2 regions of the Photobacterium kagoshimensis genome follow, and region 2 is predicted to be linked to the other one. Evidence: predicted binding sites of a transcription regulator. Region 2 holds the regulator's gene; the other holds the start of a gene.
What was found. The regulator PurR, encoded in region 2, represses purine synthesis genes. The targets are predictions, from matches to a motif close to TNANGNAAACGTTTNCNTNA.

Region 1 (7,538 bases), on a different contig from region 2:
TGCAGCGCGTGGTATCGATATTGATCAGCTACCGCAAGTTGTTAATATCGACCTTCCACATGTATCTGAAGACTATGTTCACCGTATTGGCCGTACTGGTCGTGCTGGTGCTGAAGGCCATGCCATTTCATTAGTAAGTGCTGATGAATTCAAAGAATTAGCAGCGATTGAACGTCTGATCCAAAAAGTGATTGATCGTGAAATCGTTGATGGTTTCAAGCCTGTTAACGGTTTGCCACCATCACGCCTAGACACGCGTCCAATTAAGCCTAAGAAGCCGAAAAAACAAAAGTTTGATCATCAAGATGGTCAACGCTCTGGTGATAATGCGAAAGGCCATAAGCCGCAAGGTAAAAATCGTCGTCATGTTGGTGGTAACAAGCCTGCAGCGAATGCTTCTGGTAATGCATCAGCAAAGCCATCTGGTAACCATGCGGGTAAACCTGCGGGCAATGGCGGCGCGAGAAAGCCTAAACCAGTAGGTAATGGCTCAGCGGCAGGTAAACCAGCTGGCAAGCCTCGTCGTAGCAGCACGGATGAGAAGCCGCGTTCTGACAAACCACGTCGCTCACGCAGTCCACAAAATAAAGGTGTGTTGCGTTAATCGCTAACCACTTATTTTTAAACCCGTTATCTCGTCAGAGTTAGCGGGTTTTTTATTGCCTGTCACGTCAGTATGTGACGTGCCTAAAAGTGTATTTGGTTTTGCATACCCAATACTTGCGATAAAAATAGTTGCAGTTGCAACTGTTGTGTTTTATTCTTTGCTCTATGATGAGAACAACCTTTAGCGAGTATCTGATGCAAAGAACAATATTGAAAAATGTACACCGTATCGCGGGGGTTGTCGCTTTATTGATGATCATGACTTTCTTTTCGAGTAGCGTGATAGCGGATTTATTCGGTTCGTATGAAACGATCACGCTCGTGAAGCAGGCTATTTTACAGTGGGTTGCGTTATTGGTGCTGTCGATGATGGCAGTCGGTATCAGTGGTAAAAAGCTTTATCCTGTGACACCAAAAGGGATCTTTGCAGTCAAATCGACCAGAATGAAAATAGCTGCATTTAATGGTGTCGTTATTTTACTGCCTGCCGCCTATTTCTTAGCAGCATGGTCAGCAGAAGGCTTGTTTGATACGCGTTACTGGTCTTTGCAAATCATAGAATTGATCGCAGGTGCTACCAATGCAGCGATGATAGGCTTGAATATTCGCGATGGCATTCGTTTAGGAAAGAAGAACGCATAATAAAATGTATAGATTACCCCTAGCTTCGTAACTTGAGGGTTATATTCACAATCCCATGATCGGTGCTGTTGCTATCACGAGCAAAGATCGGATTGATCAAGTGGCGATCATAAGTTTGATAGTCACTCACTTCAAACAGGCTAGCGTTATATTCCGCGTTGAATTCACTCGATAATAGTATGTAATCCAGCACAGAACCTTTCGCGCCATAATAGTGAGTAGGGGAGCGATTAGCCTTATTATCCGCATGATCCGTTGTTTGAAAAAGTGTAAAGCTGTCTGTTAGCCAGAAAGTATCGAGAATATGTTTTTGATCGGATACTTGGCGATCACGAACACTATGCGTTGTTAAGCATTGCAAAGGCGTTTGCTGAATATCATCATTAAAATCACCCATTAATATCACGGGATGTCCACTTTCCTCTCTGCGTTCGATGATAGCGTGGTACAAAATAGCCGCTTCACTACCACGCTGAATCGATGATCCCCAGCTCCCCATCACTTCCGCTTTTAATGTCGCCAGTATATGTGCTTTTGTTAACGATGCGTCTGCTGTAGTAGCGTTGTCTGTTGTTGCTTCAAGCATGGGACGTTTAGACTTTAAATGGACAACATAACAATCGGTATCACCAATATGAGGAAGATCGATAGTTGCTCGCAGCGGCTTACGGCTAAATGCGAAATCAGTACTGATACCAAGACTGGCTGCAATATCAGGGTCTGCAGTGATAGCAGCGACAGCTTTGATTGGATAGCGAGAGGCTAAAGCAACCACAGGATCGCGGCAAATATAGTCATCGATAACGGTAGGGTTATCGACCACACAAAAATAACAATAGCCATGCTCTGCCAGTAATGCTTGGAGGGCGTCAGCACTGAAAACTTCCTGAAAACCAATGACATCAGGTTGGTATTGCATCAGGTAATCACAAATCCAATTTTGCTTTTTTTGCCAGCTGTCTTGGCTGTAAATATTTTCAAAATCGTAATAGGCCAGTGGTGGCTCTATATAATTGAAAAGGTTGAAAGTAGCGATTTTTAACGTGTTATTGATGATGTCTGTTGCTGTATCTGCTGGCACAAGCGAATCCAAACCATGAAGCGTATCGTTATAGTGACGGCTTATGGTGCTTAGAGCAAATATTAAAAGGTTTTTCATCAAACCATATTGTGAATAAATAACGATCACGATAGAATAACTATTCTTTAGTGAGGGTGTTATGAAGTTAAAAGTGTATTTAAAAACGGGACGAACTGTGACGTATTACCATGGAATTGAAGGCTTGATGAAAAGTTTCGATGCTGCTGGCATTCAATATGAACTTTTATCAGATAATGTAGGGTATCGACGATCTAATCGTTAATTTATACGTGTAGATCAAGTTGCTTGTTATAAGTACTTAATATAATCAATGCTTTATACCAAGACCGTTAACTAGCAAGAATGATTTGATAATTAATGGGATTGGTATTATTTGCTTCTGTGCGGAGGCGCATTGTTTGCACCTTTTAGGACATAGGAAAGTCCTCTAAAATGCAATAATGATAATAATTGGTATGTGACTTGATGGTAGAGACAAAAAGAGAAAAACGAATAAGACAATTAGCTGAGTTGTTGTTGGGAGAAGAAAAAGTTCATTTAAAAGATGCAGCGGAAAGTCTCGATGTATCTGAAATGACGATTCGACGTGATTTTAATGAGCCAAATGCAGTGGTCAGTTTGATTGGTGGCTACGTAGTCAAGAAGCAAGTTAGCTCGGCAGATCTTGAATATGTTATTAATGAACAGCGAACCAATCACGTTAAAGAAAAATCGAAGATAGGAAAAGAGTCAGCAAGATTAATTCTTGATAATCAGACTGTTTTTTTTGATAACGGCACAACTATTGTTCACATCATTCAAGCGATTAGCGATGATATAGCGTTTACTGGTGTGTGTTTTTCTTTGAATGTATTTATGGCCTTAAAAGCCAAGCCCAACTGCCATGTCATATTATGTGGTGGTGGTTACGATGCCAAGCATAATAATTTCTATCCATTGGGTGACAGTAGCGAGATCGATAATATTCGTTTTGATTCAACGTTTTTGTCAGCCGCAGGTGTTGATCCTGAGCACGGTCTTACTTGTTACTCATTCAATGAATTACCATATAAGAAAAAAGCGATAGCACAGTCTCAGAATGTCGTATTAGCTGTTGATAACAGTAAGTTTGGTGTCGTTAAGTCGGCATTTATCTGTGGTTTAGAAAGTGTCGATATCATCATTTCAGATATTGACCTACCCATTGAGTACTTATCTTAACAGTATGAAATTGTGATTATAGCAGCATAGAAAATACAGGAAACAGACGAAAGGGGCTAATTAGCCCCTTTTTAGTGCGTGTAAAATAAGTGATCTTACAGCGATAAAATCACACCAGCCATTGCTGCACTCATTAGGTTAGCAAGTACACCTGCAGTAATGGCACGGAAACCATTTTTAGAGATAAAAGTACGGCGCTCTGGTACCAAGCTACCTAGGCCACCAATCAGGATTGCCATAGTGGAGATATTAGCAAAACCGCATAATGCAAATGTGATGATAGCCTGTGAGTGCGGGCTCAATTGATCTTTTACTTCCATTAGTTGGATGAAGGCAACAAATTCATTCACGATCACCTTATTACCGATCAGTGCGCCTGCAGTAATGGCTTCGTTCCATGGGATGCCAATAAGGAAAGCAATAGGGGCAAATAGGTAACCCATAATCAATTCAAAACTTAATGTAACCCCAAACCAATCACCCACCGTGCCTAGCAGACCATTCAATAATGCGATGACACTGATGAAGGCTATCAAGGTTGCGCCTATGGTTGCCGCAATACGCATGCCAGAGATAGCACCATCGGCAAGTGCTTCAACAACATTGGTCGCACGTGGTAGTTCAACTGACGTGATTTCATCTTCATTATTTTGCTTGTCACTTGGCGGAAATAACATTTTCGCCATCAGTAGACCCGCAGGTGCAGACATAAAGGCCGCTGCAATCAAGAAATTGAGTTCCACGCCAAGTGATGCATAACCTACCAAGGTGCCGCCTGCAACAGAAGCTAGGCCACATGTCATAACAGCAAAAAACTGAGAATCGCTCATGTTCTTTAAGTAAGGTTTAACAACCAGTGGCGCTTCAACCATACCGACAAAAATATTGGCAGTGGCAGAAAGGGATTCTGCACGGCCAGTGCCTAGTAGTTTCTGTAGCGCACCACCAACAATGTTGATGACTTTAGGCATTAGGCCAATGTGATAAAGAGCAGAGATAAGCGCAGAGAAGAAAATGATGATGCCCAGTACGTTAACGGCAAATACAAAACCAACGCTACCTGTTGCTAAGCCGCCAAATAAGAAAGCGATACCTTCTTGGCCGTAATCAATCACGCTTGATACAGTATTGGTTACGGCACCAAGCGCTACTTTCCCCGCAGGTACATACAGTACAAGTAAAGCAAAAGTGATTTGTAGTAAAAACGCTAAACTAACGGTTCTTAATGGAATGTTGCGACGGTCGGTAGACAGTAAGTAAGCGAATACTAAGATAGCAACAATACCAAGCAAAGATGACATGGGGAAACCTTGTAACAGAATGTATAGGCGGTGCATTCTATGGTGGACGCAAACGGTTGCAAGAGTGGGATGTTAGCTAAGTGTGATGAGTTGATGGTGTGCTACATAATTTTGGGCTAACATTATGATAAATAGATACTATTTAATTTTAGTAACGTGATATTTTCCATTTGGAAAAGATGTTTTGGTTAATACGAATGATGATGGCAATAATCTTGATGGTTTTATCAGCATTATTGCCACAGGTAAAAGTAGAGCTAGATGGTGATATGTTTACTCAATTCTTTATCCCAATAGGGCGTTTCGCCTATGTAGTCTTTGAAAAAACCAATGACAGCCGATATTTTTTTAGGTAAATGTGCTCGGCTTGGGTATACCGCATAAAATGGCATCGATTGGTTGGCTTGCCATTCAGGTAGCAGTTGAATGAGTTTGTTCGCTTTAAATTCATCTCGCAGTAGGTAAGTGGCTAAGTAGGCTATTCCCCAGCCAGCAATAGCAGCGTCGCGGACCGCTTCAGCAAGATCAACGCGATAATTGCCTTCTACATCGACTTTGAGTTGTTTATCGTGTTGTTTAAATGACCACGATTGATAATTTCTTTGGCGACTTCGATACGTTAAGCAATTATGCTTGGCAAGCTCGCTGGGGTGTGAAGGTGCAGCATGATGAAGCAGGTACTCTGGTGCTGCAGCAACAACGAACCGTGTTTCGGCGAGGCGTTGAGCAACATAGCCGTCTGGAATGTGCTCATAGTTAGTGATCCACAGATCTAACCCATCTTCTATCATATCGGCTTTGTGATCGAATAAACTGATTTCTACCCGTAACTTAGGGTAATGGCGTTGTAGCTGTTCAATCGCTGGAATTAAATGCATAGTGCCAAAGGATTGCGATATGCCTAAGCGTAGAACACCAGAGATTTCATCCCGAGCATCCTCCATTATCGCTTCGCCATCTTGCATGGCGTTAACGACTATTTCGCAATAGCCCAAATAACTTTCACCCGCCTCTGTTAACGTAAAGCTACGCGTGGTGCGTTGGACTAACTTTACATTCAGAGCGGTTTCTAAAACGCCTAATTGTTTACTGATGTGCGATGTCGAGACACCTAGTTGTTTGCCTGCTGCAGTAAAATTACCTGCTTTAACAAGGGCATGAAAAATGACCATTTGGCCAGCGCGATCAGGGCTCAAAATGTATGCTCTGTAAAAAATGAATATACAGAGTATAGCGAGGGGAGTGACAAAAAAAGAGGCTTAGCCATAAGCTAAACCTCTTTGATTATTTCTTTAACGTATATCGACTAAATCGTTTATTGCTTAATTACTTTTTAGTTTTACGTAAGAAACCTAAGCCCAATAGTGACAGTAGGCCAAAGATGCCAAATGAACCGCCGCTACCATCGTATGGTGGAATAACTACTTTTGGCTTCGTTGAGTCACGTTTAGCCACTTCAACTTGCATGCTCACTTCTGAGCCAGCCACGGTTGTTGCTGTTGAAGCTTTTTGTGTACTTGGGCGTACTAGCTTCATGGTTACAGTGTAGTTACCTGGTTCAATACCACTAACGTCAAACTCTACAAGTTGTTTGCCATTTTTGCTCAACTTCATTGTAGGTAGTGCAACTTTGCTCATGTCTTCTGGTTCTGGAGAGAATGAGATTTCAGCGATATCACCTGTAAGTGCTTTGTCAGTGTTAATGGCGTAAGGAACATCCATACGACCGCTCTTCGTTGCAAGCAGTACAGGCGCACCGTCACTTTCACCGTAGCCGTAACCTAGTGCCATGATTGCAGAGTCATGGTCAGATGAACGGTAAGGCGTTTCAGCATAGAAGTTATGCGGCGTTGTTTTTTCATCTTTACTGCTTAAGCCTTTACGGCCTTGGTTGTAATCATACAGTGTCGATTCAGCAGCATTGATGTGCCAGTCTGTTGCATCTAGTAGGTGCTTCTTAAGGGATGGTGAGATAAGAACGTGGTCAAGTGAACCGATCTCATCGTTGTAAGAGTAGCTCCAGCTCATCTTGTTATTTTCAGCATCTTTCAGGCTAACAGCATTAATATAACCGTAACTATCAGTGATGGTAGCGCCATTTTCACCAAATTGAGGGCGTTTACCGATGAAGGTATCGCGAGCAGCTTTCAGTGTTTTACCTGTTGGGTTAGAGGTTAGCACTAGCATAGGGTCTTCATGCGCGTAAGAGTTCATGTCACCCATGATGATGCGATCACCACCGATTTTTGCCATTTCTTTACCGAGTTGTTCTGCAGCGGCAACACGGAAGTTTTCACATGAACCTTGGAAGTCTTGATTGCTCTTAACATCATCATATTTAGGGTCAAACTTCTCCCAAGTTTCCCAGCCTTGCCAATCTTCCCAACAGGTAGAGCCTTTCGATTTCAGGTGGTTGACTGATACAGTGACTTTTTTACCTGTGTTGTGGATACGGAAAGTAGCGGCAATAGTATCGCGCTGGTAGTTCTTACCGTTTTCACGAACTTCACCTTTTTTACCTGTAATCGCGCTACCATCTTCATAAGTGATCATTGGTGCTTGCTGCGAAGGCATAGGGATGATTTTCGCTTGCTCTAGCGAGACTTTACTTGGACGGTATAGTAGGCCAGAAGTTATAGCATCTGAACCAACAGAATCAAACTCATCCAGCACGGTATTGCCATCTG
Region 2 (7,538 bases):
GATGAATGGATCTAAGGTGCAACCATGATCCGAGCATCAAACACCTCATGGGACAGTGACGAACTCAAACCTGATCTTACGCCTTTACTCGATATCATCTTCATTGTGATGGTGTTTTTATTACTGACAGCCAGTGTGAAACTGCAATCACTGGATGTGGAATTGCCGCAAACAAGTACCGAAGTGTTACAAGAAACTCATGCCGATCCCATTACGATCAACTTATTGGCAAAAGATCCCTACTGGGCTCTACAAGGTAAAGAAGCAAATAACTGGCAAAGCTTTAGCGTCAACTTATTAAAAGAAGTAAAAGCTAACCCTAAAAAACCCGTTGTTATTGGTGCAGATAAAGGCGCATCAGTCGAACACATGCTCAAGCTTTTGGCACTATTGCAACAACATGAAATCAAAGCAACACAATTACTAATGGAAGAGGAAGCACAATGAAACGCTTAGTCTTAGCTACAACTTTGCTTTTAACCGCCACATCAAGCTTGGCGAATGAGCGTATTATCAGTGCGGGTTCAGCCATTACTGAGCTTTTAAATGCTATCGGTGCAGAGCAAAGCATTGTCGCAGTCGATGCCACTAGCCGAAGCTTAGTCAGTAAAAACACGCCAACCCTTGGCTACCATCGCGCACTTTCAGCAGAGAGCTTAATTGCATTAACCCCAACACGGTTACTGGGTTCTGAAGAAATGGGACCCCAAACCACCCTAGATCTGATGAAGCAAGCTGGCGTAGAGGTCAACATCCTTAATTCAGGCGAAACAGTGAATGCTCTTCTAAAACGCATAGATAGCATTGGTGAAATCACAGGTAAGCAAACCAAAGCAAATCAGCTAAAAGAAAGGGTAAAACAGCAAGTTGCTAATATAGAAAAAAATAACAAACGTTCAAATACCGCCAGTAAAAAGCCGGTAAAAGTATTATTCCTATCGATTCATGAAGGCCGCCCTGCAACCGTAGGTGGACGAAATACCACCGCGGATACCGTGATTCGCCTTGCTGGCGGCATTAATCCAGCGGCAGAACAAGTGGAGTCTTATAAACCGATTTCGGCTGAATCCATGCTTGAAATGCAACCCGATCTCATCATGCTAAGTAGCCGTACTTATAACTCAATTGGTCAAGCTGATGGTTTGTTTGAGGAGCTACCACTGCTTACAGCAACCCCCGCAGGCATCAATAAAGCCGTCGTTGTCATTGATGGCACCGCTTTAATTGGTGGCTTAGGGCTTAAAAGCCTGAGCGAAGCTGAACGCTTAAACCGTGTTTTCTACCCTTAATCGTCGAGTATTCGTTACGTGTCCGTTATGCAAATCCAAAGACTTCCATTAAAAGTTGTTTTCCCTATTGGGTTGAGCTTGCTCTTCCTTGCGGTGGCAACATCCGTGATTGTTGGCCCTATGGCTATAACTCTCAGTCAAAGCTTAAAAGCCTTTACGCCTTGGCAAAGTGAATTGCCCGCACATATCCAGATTGTGATCCAACAAATAAGGCTGCCACGTACCTTATTATGTATTGCGATTGGTGCCATTCTCGCTTTATGTGGCGCCGTTATGCAGGGGCTGTTTCGAAATCCACTGGCTGATCCTGGCATTATTGGCGTATCAGGTGGGGCAAGTTTAGGTGCTGCACTGGCTATTGTTCTTTTTGGCTCTTTAGCATCATCTTTCCCGATCCTATTAACATTAGGCACTGTGCCTATCATGGCATTTCTTGGGGGCGCAGTAAGTACTTGGCTGGTTTATACACTTGGCACAGACAAAAATGGCACATCCGTGACCATCATGCTGCTAGCCGGTGTAGCTATCGGAGCCTTATCAGGCGCGGCTTTAGGTCTAATGAACTATTTTGCCGATGATCAGGCCTTGCGTGACTTATCATTATGGACCATGGGATCATTAGCGGGTGCAACATGGCCAGGGATTACGTTGGCATTTACGACCTTAGGCATTCTAATGTGGATCTTTGACCGTCAAGCAAATGCACTTAATGCTTTTTTGCTGGGTGAAGCTGAAGCCAAACACATGGGTGTAAATGTACAAGCCCTCAAACGTAGCTTAATTTTACTGTGCGCGGCTGGCGTTGGTGTCTGCGTATCCCTCACTGGTGTTATTGGATTTGTCGGCCTAATCATTCCACACTTAGGCCGTATGCTTGCAGGCCCTAACCATAAAACACTGCTGCCACTTTCAGCACTATTGGGAGCTTTAATTTTACTGGTCGCCGACATGATCGCACGTGTTATTGCAGCTCCCGCAGAACTACCCGTGGGAATTATTACCGCTCTATTGGGTGCGCCCTTCTTCATAATATTACTGATTAAACAAAAAGGACGCCTATCATGATGGCAGGCTTTTCATGTTCTAAATTTCAATCTCAAGATAAAATCGCAATCACAGCGAAAGGATTAAATTTAGAGCTAGGCGGTAAAATCTTGCTTGATGAGTTCGATATAGAAATTCGACATGGCGAAGTCACTGCACTACTTGGTCCTAATGGTGCAGGGAAAAGTACCCTACTTAAAGTGCTGTGCGGCGAGTTAGAGGCAGGCGGTGAGATTCTGATTCATGGCAAAACCCACCATCAATGGTCAGCAAAAGATCTTGCCAAGTATTTAGCCGTTTTGCCCCAGCATAGTAGTTTAAGCTTTGCGTTTACTGCTCAAGAAGTTGCGGAGCTTGGTGCATTACCACTTGATCTAACGCGTGCTGATGCGACTAAAACAGCTGCTACTATGATGCAAAAAACCGAAGTGACAGCCCTTTCAAATCGGCTGTACCCTTCTTTGTCTGGTGGCGAAAAACAACGGGTTCATTTTGCCCGCGTGCTTACTCAGCTTAGCGAAGCGAAAGAAAATGCTATTTTGATGCTCGATGAACCAACATCAGCACTTGATTTAGCGCATCAACATAAAACATTACAACTCGCACAACATATGGCTAAAGCAGGAGCAGCTGTTATCGTCGTATTGCATGATCTAAACCTTGCTGCACAATATGCAGACCGCTTAGTTATTGTAAAAAATGGAAAGATACAGGCTGATGGCGATGCTTGGCATGCATTAGATTCTCAGAATATTGAGCGAATCTATGGCTGGCCTGTCACGATGACCAAGCACCCTACACTTCAACACCCAGTTATTCTATAGTCGCTCGTTATGTAATCCTTACAATGCACAAATAAATGCATACTGATGCATCAAATTTTACGCAATTTACATTATTATTGTTGATGTTTATCAAGTATTGCCATCTTGATAGACAGAAACGTTGCACTGTGCGCTACACTCAGTAAAATGTGAACGCAAGCGATTAACAATGTAACGCTACCAAATCCATAAAAGCCGCTCATCTGAGAAGCGGCTTTTAACGTTTATACAAGGTCTCTAGCGACATACAGCACTCGAAATGAAAGAGTTGGCGCTATGTATAGCTTAAAAAGATCCTCTTTATTGCAATTATTAGAAGAATAACTATGGCAACGATTAAAGATGTTGCACGTATGGCTGGAGTTTCAACAACAACAGTCTCGCACGTGATTAATAAAACACGCTTCGTAGCAGAAGCAACACAAAAAAAAGTGTTAGCAGCCGTTGATGAACTTAACTATGCACCAAGCGCTGTTGCTCGCAGCCTAAAATGTAACACTACCCGCACAATTGGTATGTTGGTCACCAAGTCAACCAACCCCTTTTTTGCTGAGGTTGTACATGGCGTAGAAGAATACTGCTACAAAGAAGGCTACACACTTATCCTGTGTAACACTGAAGGTAACCTATCTAAGCAACGCGATTACCTGCGCATGCTCGCCGAAAAACGCGTTGATGGCCTAATGGTGATGTGTTCGGACCTTGATCAACGTCTATTAGACCTATTAGAACGTCAAAATGACCTACCTATGGTTGTGATGGATTGGGGTCCTGAAAGTCCACACACGGATAAAATTCAAGACAACGCAGCCATTGGTGGCTATATCGCAATCAAGCACTTTATTGAAAACGGCCACACTAAAATTGGCTGTTTATCAGGTCACAATGAAAAATCAACCTGTCGTGAGCGCTTAAAAGGCTTCCAAAAAGCGATGGACGAAGCAAACCTAACCGTTAATGAAGATTGGATTATCGAAGGTGACTTCGAGTGTGAAACGGCCGTGAAAGCCGCTGAGCAATTCATTGCGATGAAAGAACGTCCAACGGCTATTTTCTGTTTTAACGACATTATGGCCATGGCGATGATCAGTACTTTCGTTCAGAATGGCGTTCGTGTTCCTGAAGATATATCTATCATTGGTTACGATAACATCGAGCTAGCACCTTTCTTCTCGCCACCGTTAACGACAATCCACCAGCCTAAACGCCGTTTAGGTAAAACAGCGATTGAAATCTTGATGGAACGCGTGAAAGATAAAAAGCACGAAAACCGTGTTTTTGAAATGTCACCTGAATTAGTTGTACGTAAATCGGTTCATAAGCTTAACTAACTATTCGCTTTACGCATAAACATTGAATAGCCGACGACCCCATATCGTCGGCTTTTTTTATTCATTCCCGCCACGCTAAACCCTCCTTTTTTACATAAATATTTAATATGTAACAATAAAATTACTTTTAGATTTGAAATAAGTTTGCTTCATTTACCCAATGATTTATTTAATCCCTGAATATTCTCTCTTCATAAAGCAGTAATAATTGAAGCAACATCACATTTTCCCCAGCATAGAGTAAACGCTTTTCTGCTATTTACGATATGCTTATTACGTCACGAACAGGGCAAACTACTTGAAAAAGTAGGACGCAAAGCTTCCGGCCTAACAAAGTGTTATTTAATAAAAATTAACACATTCAAGGTAGCGGGGTTACCGATGGATTTACTGCAAACCTGCTTTAGGGTTTGACATGCTTTTGACATACATTAAGTGTGCTTTGCTAACCTAAACTCCTCGCTTATATGTTAGGTGACTCCCAAGATTTATTTCACCGAGAAGTCGCATGGATAAACCAATACTTAAAGACACTCTAAAATTATTCGATAGTTTTGGCAGTGTTAAATCCCGCTCAATGTTTGGCGGTTTTGGCATTTTCGCAGGCGAAACAATGTTTGCACTGGTAGTAAAAAATAAATTACACCTTCGCGCGAATGCAAAAAACATTGAAGTGTTTAAAGAAGCTAATCTATCACCTTATGTTTATGAGAAACGCGGATTTCCCGTAGTGACTAAACATTTTGCTATTCCTGACCTCTGGTGGGATACCCCAGAGATGATTATCGAGTACGCACAAGGCTCACTAGAAGGTGCGAAGAACGACAAAGAAACAAAAAGTAAAGTTGGGCCATCTCGCATTAAAGATTTGCCAAACTTAAGACTCGCTAATGAACGTATGCTGAAAAAAGTGGGTATTGATACTGTCGATAAACTGATTGAAGTCGGCGCTATTGATGCTTATAAAGCATTGCTCGATACACATGATAATAATCTCAACATCGAGTTGCTTTGGGCTTTAGAAGGCGCAATCAGTGGCACACACTGGTCTGTGATCAGTGAAACGAGACGTGGTGAACTGCTAGGCTTGCTACCTTAGGGAGTCGGGGCAAACACAACACAGTCACCACAATAAGAACGAGGCTCAGGCCTCGTTTTTTGTAGCCCTAGCCTACCGAATGTCAGGATTACGTCAAAGATTGACTCTTCTCACAAATACTGTTCACAAAAGCATCAGTTAACTTTTAATCCCGCCTTAAATAAGTAAAATAACCACTGTCAGTGGGCTTTCCACCGCCATTTTTTTGTTTTTAACTACTTATGGTCACTATCGCACTTAGTGTGACGCCAATAATATGTCACCAGTTCACCTATACCATAACGATACGCAGTCTTAATGATTGCTAAAAAGAGAGGCTCGTATGCTCTGTTCAAAGCCTTTTCCTGGGCAAACAGACCACATATTCAAAGATAAATTTAACAAATGGCCTACACTACTCCGTGCCCTTGTTATTATCAGCCTACTCCCTCCCGCTTTCGCAATGCTACTAGTCTCACAGCAACTGGCTCCTTTTAATGCGCTCATCGACATATTTACTCTGGTTGGTGGCTTTAATATCATCCTGATCATCTGGGGAGTATTACTTAAAATTCGAGCGCGTAAATATTGGTACCGCAATTACCATATAGGCAAGACGCTGCTACTCGCCAGTTTACCTATTCTGGCATCTGCTTATATTGCGTTTTCAGAAATACCCGACAACCGCGTTGTACAGCAAGAACGCAGTCGCGCTGTCGAAGTTGCCATAAATTAAAAACTGTTTAAATTACAAGCAACCGAGCGTTGTTTTCAATTTTTCTTTAATTAATTGAAATATTTGCGCCCTTCGTTGGGTCTCCTTTATTACCTTGGTATAGCATTGGTGCTATATCATGTGTTCATAAGGAAACGACGCTGTGCGCCTGGCAAAAAAAAATAAATACTCAATCTTTGTTCGCCCATTACTTTGGCTACAAAAGCGTAATTTTGGCGCAGAACTCAACCCTTCTTTACTCTGGGGACGCAGACCTCCACTCTTCTGGTTAGTTGCTGTTTTTTTTGGCTACCTTGACCGTCGCCATTCACCACTATCACCTGTTACTCGCTCTCTTATTTGTGTTCGCGTTTCACAACTTAATGATTGTGAATTTTGCGTCGATGCCAATGGAATGCGCCTAGCAGAGCGTTGCGATTCTGTTGAAAAGATCAAAGCGCTTTCGCAATGGCAACAAAACAGCACTTTATTTACTAAAGAAGAAATTGCCGTGCTGCATTATGTTGAAGCCATGACTATCACAGGGCAGAAAGTAACTGAGACCATGCTATCTGAACTGCAGCAGTGGTTTGACGAAGATGCCCTCGTCGAGCTTACCGCCCTGATCGCATTTCAAAACCTATCAGCCAAATTTAATACCGCGCTTGATGTACCAGCACAAGGCTTTTGCTCTGTGCCGACCGCATCCGCGCTTAACAATAGCGCTACTGTCGATGAACAAGGTGCTTCATCCAGCCAGCAGCAAGAGTCACCACAGAGTAAATCGTAGGAGTTGTCTCATGGATAGAAAGAAACTACTGCTCATTGCCGTCATTGTCGCGCTTATTGGAAGTTGGTTCCTGTTCGATTTAGGACAGTACTTCACATTGGATCAAGCTAAAGCACAACAAATAGCACTGCAAGATACGATAGCTGCACGCCCCTTCTTTGCGAGTGTAGTGTACTTTGCTATTTATATAGTTGTAACGGCGCTTTCTTTACCTGGCGCGGCAATTATGACTTTACTTGGCGCGGCATTATTTGGTTTCTGGTGGAGTCTACTTTTAGTGTCATTCGCCAGTACTATTGGCGCGACACTCGCCTTTTTATTCAGCCGTTATATTCTTCGCGACTGGGTACAAACTAAATTTGGTCACCGCCTTGCACCGATAAACGCAGGCATCAAAAAAGATGGTCCTTTTTACTTATTCACACTGCGATTAATCCCTGTGTTCCCCTTCTTTTTGGTGAACCTAT

Region 1: the regulator PurR is predicted to act here: its motif matches at 4,896-4,915, upstream of L4C35_RS02415 (NupC/NupG family nucleoside CNT transporter).

Annotation. Positions count from the first base shown of each region.
Region 1 is NZ_JAKJSO010000008.1:409,010-416,547, reverse strand. It holds gene L4C35_RS02435 (DEAD/DEAH box helicase) at 1-604, shown strand, start outside; gene L4C35_RS02430 (hypothetical protein) at 802-1,248, shown strand; gene L4C35_RS02425 (endonuclease/exonuclease/phosphatase family protein) at 1,268-2,329, opposite strand; gene deoR (DNA-binding transcriptional repressor DeoR) at 2,816-3,550, shown strand; gene L4C35_RS02415 (NupC/NupG family nucleoside CNT transporter) at 3,646-4,851, opposite strand; gene L4C35_RS02410 (LysR family transcriptional regulator) at 5,109-6,047, opposite strand; gene L4C35_RS02405 (ExeM/NucH family extracellular endonuclease) at 6,178-7,538, opposite strand, start outside.
Region 2 is NZ_JAKJSO010000018.1:42,914-50,451, forward strand. It holds gene L4C35_RS17040 (MotA/TolQ/ExbB proton channel family protein) at 1-28, shown strand, start outside; gene L4C35_RS17045 (ExbD/TolR family protein) at 25-447, shown strand; gene L4C35_RS17050 (heme/hemin ABC transporter substrate-binding protein) at 444-1,289, shown strand; gene L4C35_RS17055 (FecCD family ABC transporter permease) at 1,317-2,354, shown strand; gene L4C35_RS17060 (heme ABC transporter ATP-binding protein) at 2,354-3,157, shown strand; gene purR (HTH-type transcriptional repressor PurR) at 3,484-4,488, shown strand; cyclic di-GMP riboswitch class I at 4,767-4,871, shown strand; gene L4C35_RS17070 (TfoX/Sxy family DNA transformation protein) at 4,997-5,587, shown strand; gene L4C35_RS17075 (hypothetical protein) at 5,910-6,302, shown strand; gene L4C35_RS17080 (carboxymuconolactone decarboxylase family protein) at 6,445-7,071, shown strand; gene lpdA (dihydrolipoyl dehydrogenase) at 7,082-7,538, shown strand, end outside.